One region of the Terrabacter sp. FW104-15G4B genome, then DNA from elsewhere that is predicted to be linked to it. Evidence: predicted binding sites of a transcription regulator. Region 1 holds the regulator's gene; the other holds the start of a gene.
What was found. Region 1 encodes LexA, which represses DNA repair genes until DNA is damaged. Its sites were predicted from a motif close to TCGAACANNTGTTCGA; they were not measured.
Positions count from the first base shown of each region.

Region 2: the regulator LexA is predicted to act here: its motif matches at 2,359-2,374, upstream of AC3WRT_RS14400 (HNH endonuclease signature motif containing protein).

Region 1 is NZ_JBYTCI010000017.1:44,686-48,086, forward strand. It holds gene AC3WRT_RS13910 (hypothetical protein) at 1-202, opposite strand, end outside; gene AC3WRT_RS13915 (LysM peptidoglycan-binding domain-containing protein) at 498-911, opposite strand; gene lexA (transcriptional repressor LexA) at 1,140-1,865, shown strand; gene AC3WRT_RS13925 (hypothetical protein) at 2,004-2,906, shown strand; gene AC3WRT_RS13930 (Sir2 family NAD-dependent protein deacetylase) at 2,988-3,401, opposite strand, start outside.
Region 2 is NZ_JBYTCI010000018.1:63,746-67,146, reverse strand. It holds gene AC3WRT_RS14415 (GlxA family transcriptional regulator) at 35-997, opposite strand; gene AC3WRT_RS14410 (hypothetical protein) at 1,002-1,229, opposite strand; gene AC3WRT_RS14405 (VOC family protein) at 1,292-1,693, shown strand; gene AC3WRT_RS14400 (HNH endonuclease signature motif containing protein) at 1,733-2,149, opposite strand; gene AC3WRT_RS14395 (DMT family transporter) at 2,444-3,401, opposite strand, start outside.

The sequences.
Region 1 (3,401 bases):
TCAGAACCCAGCGCGTCCCGGCGAGCCGAGCCTCCCAGGCAGCTGCGACCTGGGCGAGTCCGGCCGCGGTGCGGCCGCCCGGTACAGCCGCCGCGATCGCGCGGAGGTCGTCGGTCAGCGCGAGGCGCTGCACCTGCGCCAATGCCTCGTCCACGGATGTTGCGGCGTCTCGCAGCGCCGCTGTGTCCACCTCATACCGCATCCCCTGCTCCTTCCGAGAACAGCACGGTAGGACGCTGGATCGCGGCTCGATGCCCGTCGTCCACAGGGCTCGTCGGGGGCGGCGCCGCCTCCCGGGCCCCAACCCCGTAGGGCCACCCCGACAAGCAGAACGCCGCACCCCTGTCAGGAGTGCGGCGCTCTGGGCCGTAGCGGCGGGGTCGAAGCGCCGCTACCGCCAGCCGCTGGAGGTGGAGCCAACGCGGCCGTTTGGGGGTCAGGGGGACGCGGCCGCGTGTCGCGCCTGCGTCCGGTGCACCGACCCGATGATCGATGGGTCAGGGTGACGGCACCACGAGCTGCTGGCCGGCGTGCACCTGGGACGAGCTGAGGGCGTTGGCCACCTGGATCTGGACGACGCCTTCGGAGACCGGCAACCCGGGGAGCTCTCGAGCCGCGATGCCCGACAGCGTCTGCCCCTGCCCGACGGTGACGACGCGCGGATCGCCGCTGGCCGACGCGAGCTGGCCGGCGAGACCGACGCCGAGCAGGGCGATGACCATGGCGACGAGCAGGGTCACCGTGAGACGCCCGAACCGGGTGAGGCGCATCGGGGGCTGGGCCGCCCGAGCGGCACGAACTGCCCTGGGGCCCGTGGGCACCAGCACGAGGTGAGGGCGCTCGTCGACACGTGGGTGTGCCGGCCCCTCGGTGTGCGGCTGTCGAACGGCCTCGAGGACGATGGCGCTCATGATGACCTCCCCTTGCTCCAGATCCGGCGAACATGTGTTCGATAGAACGTCTGTACGATTTTTAGCACGGATGTGCGATGAAGTCGAGACACGCCTCGAACACGTGTTTGGCAACTGTGTTCGAACCTCGTAGTCTTTCCTCACACCACAGACCTCACCAGCCACCACTGACACTGGCCGTGCACGCCGGCGACGGAGGGGACCTGACGAGCCGACGAGAGGGACACCATGGGCGTCACCGAGCTTCCCGACCGTGAGACCGGAGACGGGCTCACCGTGCGCCAGCGGCGCGTGCTCGAGGTCATCCGCAACTCCGTCGACCGCCGGGGATACCCGCCGAGCATGCGCGAGATCGGCGACGCCGTGGGGCTGGCCAGCCCGTCGAGCGTCTCCCACCAGCTCAACGCCCTGGTCGCCAAGGGCTACCTGCGGCGCGACCCCAACCGGCCGCGCGCCCTCGAGGTCGTGTCCCCGGACGCCAAGGCCGAGGAGCTCGGCTACCGCGGCGGCGACGCGACGCCTCCGCGTCCGCGCGGCGACCAGTACGACACCGAGACCGGCTCCGGTGACGCACGCCCCGAGGCGTCCTACGTGCCGGTGCTCGGCCAGATCGCCGCCGGTGTGCCGATCACGGCCGAGGAGGTCGTCGAGGACGTCTTCCCGCTGCCCAAGCAGCTCGTCGGCGAGGGAGACCTGTTCCTGCTCAAGGTCAACGGCGACTCCATGGTCGAGGCCGCCATCTGTGACGGCGACTGGGTCGTCGTGCGCCAGCAGCAACACGCCGACAACGGCGACGTCGTCGCCGCCATGCTCGACAACGAGGCAACCGTCAAGACGTTCAAGCGCACAGACGGGCACGTGTGGCTGATGCCGCACAACCCCGACTTCTCCCCCATCGACGGTGACCATGCCACGATCCTCGGCAAGGTGACGGCGGTCCTGCGCCGCATCTGAGCGACCCCAAGCCCCCGACGACCGACGACGTATGCCGCCCGCGCCCGTTCGCGCCGCCGGCTTCGGCGTTCCTCCGGCGGGCGTATCGGGCGGGACGACTGCAGACTCTGACCAGTGAGTCCTGCGAAGGAGAGCGCCATGGCACCCGGGCGAACCCGAGACGTCGTCTTCACCTACCGCTATCTGCGCGGGGCGATGATCGCCCTGCTCCTCATGCTGCTGCTCTCCGTCGGCTACGAGTGGTGGTGGGAGACCGCCCACTCGTGCTGGCTCGGTTCCATCAGCGCCTACTACTACACGCCCGCACGCACCGTCTTCGTCGGCTCGCTCTGCGCGCTCGGGGCCAACCTGATCGCCTACAAGGGCCATTCCCCCGAGGAGGACGTGCTGCTCGACTTCTCGGGCTTGATGGCCTTCGTCGTCGCCATGGTGCCGACGGTGCCGGACGGACGGTGCGGGCCGAACGCGTACACCCAGACGCCTGCCGAGATCGCGGCGGCCGTGCGCAACAACGTCTGGTCGCTCGTCGTCGTGGCGGTCGTCGCCGCCATCGTGGTCACCTGGCTCAAGCATGGCGATTCGGTGCGCGACCGGTCCGAGCGGCCCACCGTGCGCTCGATGGTCGTCACGGCCACCTGCGGCGCGGTGCTGCTCGGCGAGCTCGCCCTCTTCCTCGTCCTACGTGATCGCTTCATCGCGGTGAGCCACGGCATCGCCGCCGGCACGATGGTGGCCGGCGTCATCGCCGTCATGGTCTTCAGCGCGCTGCGCGCCGGGGAACGGCACGCAGGGGCCGCCGGTCGGGACGGCGCCACCTACAAGCGCATCTACATCGCGATCGCGCTCGCGCTGGCCGTCGCGCTCGGCGTGAGCGTGGTGACTGCCGTCACGGTGAGCGGCTTCGACCACCTCGTCCTCATCGCGGAGGTCATCATCATCGTGCTCTTCGCCGTCTACTGGGCAGTGCAGACCAAGGAGCTCTGGGACCTCCGCGACGATGACGGCACCGAGGCTCGACCGACCCGGTCCGTCGCCCAGTAGCCCCAGGACAGGGGTGTTTCGCCACCCAGCGCAGGGACGGGGCCGCCCCCGGACTGCCGAGGGGCGGCATACCAGGGCTTCTCAGTGACCGAGCGCGTCGCGCAGCTCTCTCAGCGTCGGACCGAGGGGCGCGTGCAGGCGCAGCGTCGCCTCCGCGTCACCTCGCGTGGCCGATCGTGTGACGATGGCGACGGGCACGTCGCGCTGGTGGGCGCGGCGGACGAAGCGGTAGCCGCTCATCACCGACAGGGACGATCCCAGCACGAGCACGGCCCCGGCGTCCTCCACGAGGGAGAAGCACCGCTCGACAAGCACCTTGGGCACCGACTCGCCGAAGAAGACGACATCAGGCTTGACCGTGTCCTCGCCGCAGACGAGGCACCGCGGCGCGTGGAAGGACTCGACGAGCGCGTCGGCCAGCACGATGTCGCCGTCGGGCCGCACCTGCTCCCCCCACTGCGAGCCGACAGCCTGAGCTGCCTCGGCGAACCGCTC
Region 2 (3,401 bases), on a different contig from region 1:
ACGGCAGACAGTCCTCGCGACCCGTTGAGGCGGTTCAGGCGGAGACGGGCTGCTTGGTGAAGGCGCGACGGTAGGCGACGGGCGGGATCCCGATCTCGCGCTGGAAGTGGTGGCGCAGGACCGCCGCGGTGGCGAAGCCGCTCTCGCGGGCGATCCGCTCGATGTCGAGGTCGGTCGTCTCGAGCAGGTGCCGCGCCCGCAGGACCCGCTGGCTGGTGAGCCACCGGTGCGGGGTCGTGCCGACCTCTGCAGTGAAGCGGCGGGCGAACGTGCGCTCGGACAGGGCCGCTCGCCGCGCGAGCGAGGGGATCGAATGCTCCTCGTCGAGGTGCTCGACCACCCACTCCATGACGTCCTGCAAGCCCTCGCACGGTTCGGACGGCAGGGGCGTCTCGACGAACTGGCGCTGGCCTCCCGAGCGGTGGGGCGGGACCACCATGCGACGCGCGATCCGCGTGGCAACCTCCGAGCCGAGCTCGGTCCGGACGATGTGCAGGCACGCGTCGATCCCGGCCGCCGTGCCCGCGCTGGTCAGGACGGGGCCGTCCTCGACATAGAGGACGTCGAGGTCGACGCAAGCCCGCGGGTGCTCCTCGGCCAGCCGGCCGGCATACCTCCAGTGAGTCGTGCAGCCACGACCGTCGAGCAGGCCTGCGGCGGCGAGCTGGAAGGCGCCGGAGCAGACCGACAGCACACGATGGCCGGCGGCTGCGTTGTCGCGCAGGACGTCGAGAACGTCGGGATCGTAGGGGCCGTCGACGGGTCCGCCCGGGATCGCGACGAGGTCTACGCCGCGGGCGGACTCGAGCGGGAGGGGCGCCACGATGCTCATGCCGCTCGTCGTGTGCAGCACCTCGCCGGGTCGGGCCGAGCAGACGCGGAAGTCGAACGCCGGCACGCCGTCGTCGGTGCGGTCCACGCCGAAGACCTCGCAGAGCACGCTGAGCTCGAACATGGCGACCGGCTCCTGGACGATGACGGCGATGGTGCGCAGCATCCGGTCAGCATGACACCGCTGGCAGGATCTTGTCGAACATCGACGGTTCTGCCACTCGTGGCTGGATCAGAGCGGGCGCAGAGTTTCTGCCATGGACATCATCCTCTTCGTCGCCATGATCGTCGCTTTCGTCGTCGCCCTCGAGCGGCACCACCGCCGGACGTTCTCGCTGCCACGCGCGCCCTTCGGCGCCGACGCGGAGCGCGATCGCGACCTCGACCGTGTGCTGCACGACGCACCCCCCGCACCAGGCCCCCGCCCCGCGGCGTCCGGGTCAGGTGCGAGGGTGTCCCCATGACGTCCAGCACAGCCCCTGCACACACGTCCGTCGGCCGACTGGCCTCCGTCTCACTCGAGTGCAAGAACCCGTCGGCGCTCGCCGACTTCTACGGCGCCCTCCTCGGACTCCCTCGCGCCTACGAGAGCGCCGACGGCGCCGTCGTCTCACTGTCGGACGGCGGAGTCGCCGTCACGATGATGCGGTCCGTCGACCACGTGGCCCCGACCTGGCCGGAGGCCGGCCAACCCCAACAGCTGCACCTCGACGTGCTTGTAACCGACCTGGAGGACTCCGTGACGCGAGCCGTCGCCCTCGGCGCCACCGAGGCCGCCCACCAGCCGGCGCCCAGCGCTTGGCGGGTCCTCGTCGACCCCGCCGGGCACCCCTTCTGCCTCACCACCATCACCGGCGACTGACCCGCCACCTCCACGAGGCGCGCACCCGGAGGGCAGGGTTCAGAAGGGGGGTGGGTCGTCGGCCGGTCGGGCCGGCCCCGGATCCGGTGGCCCGGAGCCGGGGTCGTGAAGTGCTTCGCGCCAGTCCTTGGGGTAGGTGACGTAGTCGCGCCCGGCCGGCGAGGTCCAGCGGATGCCCTGGTGGTCGGTGCGGCGCACGTCCCAGATCCGGGCGGTCTTGCCGTTGTGGCAGCCGCGGCTGAGGGACTCGGCGTTGGAGACGTGGGTCGGGCCGGCCGGCCAGGGCACGAGGTGGTCGAGGTCGCACCGCTCGGCCGGGACCTGGCAGCCCGGGCCGCGGCAGACGCCGTCGACGGCCCGGACGTGCTCGAGCATCTCGCGCGTCGGGGTGTAGCGGTCGCTGGACAGCTCCAGGGCCCGGCCGGTGTCGACGTCGACCGCCAGGCGCTGCCACACAGCACGCCGTCAGCCTCGTCCTCCAGCGAGACAGGCGGACGCTGCACCCCAGAACCGGCGGCGCCGGCGGTACGGCCGCGGCCACGGCGAAGCACCGCGACGATCCGCGGGTTGAGGTGACCGCCCTGGCCATCCGCATCGGACGGGCGCCCGGCTTCGAGGAATGGCACGAACTCACTCCCCTCACCCGGAACGCCGACTACCTATAGTAGAACACCTGTTCGAACGAAAGGCAAGGGTTTCAGCCGCCAGATTCGGCCCGAAGGTGTTGCGGCACAGCGCGATCAACAGGAGTCAGGGCTCCACCTCCGGTTCGGCGGCGGGTTCGGCGGCGGCCTTCGCCCGCGGCTTGCGTCGCGTCAGCAGCACTCCCGCGATGCACAGCGCACCACCGACGAAGGTCAGGGACGGCGGGACCTCGGAGAGCAATGCCCAGGCGATGAGCGTGGCGATGAAGGGGACGAGGAAGGTCGTCAGGGTCAGCGTGCCGGCATCGCTGCGCGCCAGCACGTAGGCCCACGTCGAGAAGGCGATGGCGGTCGGGAAGATGCCGAGGTAGGCGATCCAGCCGAGGATGCCCGCGTCGCTGTCGCGCACGACCGCCACGAGTTCACCGGTCCACGGCAGGCAGACGACCGTCCCGATGACGCAGGCCAGCCAGGTGACCTCGGGACCCGGGAGGCGGCCGAGGAGGGGCTTCTGCGCGAGGACGCCCACGGCATACGTCACCGCCGCCAAAACGGCGAGCCACACCCCCACCATGTCGCCCGAGCTCCCCGAGTCGCCGGAGGAAAAGCCGCGCGCGATGACGACGACCCCGGCGAAGCCGACGGCCATCCCGATGAGCAGCCAGCGGGTCATCTTCTCGCCGAGAAAGACGGTGGCGAGCAGGGCAACGATGATCGGGCCGATCTGGACGATGAGGGCGGACGTGCCGGCGTCGATGCGCCGCTCCGCCGCATTGAGGGCCAAGTTGTAGACGCCGAACCAGCCCACGCCACATAGGAGCAGCAGAGGCCAGTCGCGCTTCGCGGGCCAGGTGCGCGGGCGGCGGAACACGAGCACGCCGAGTGCGGCGGAGGCGACGAGCAGGCGCCCGAGCGACAGCGCGCCGGGTGGCACGTCCCGCCCGAGGTGCCGGATCGCCACGAAGGCCGAGGCCCAGAGCAGGAGCGTCACTGCGACCGCAGCGAGCACGAGCCACCGTGCGCGGCGCGTACTCGTCGGGGCTGCGGAGGGGGTGCGGGAATCC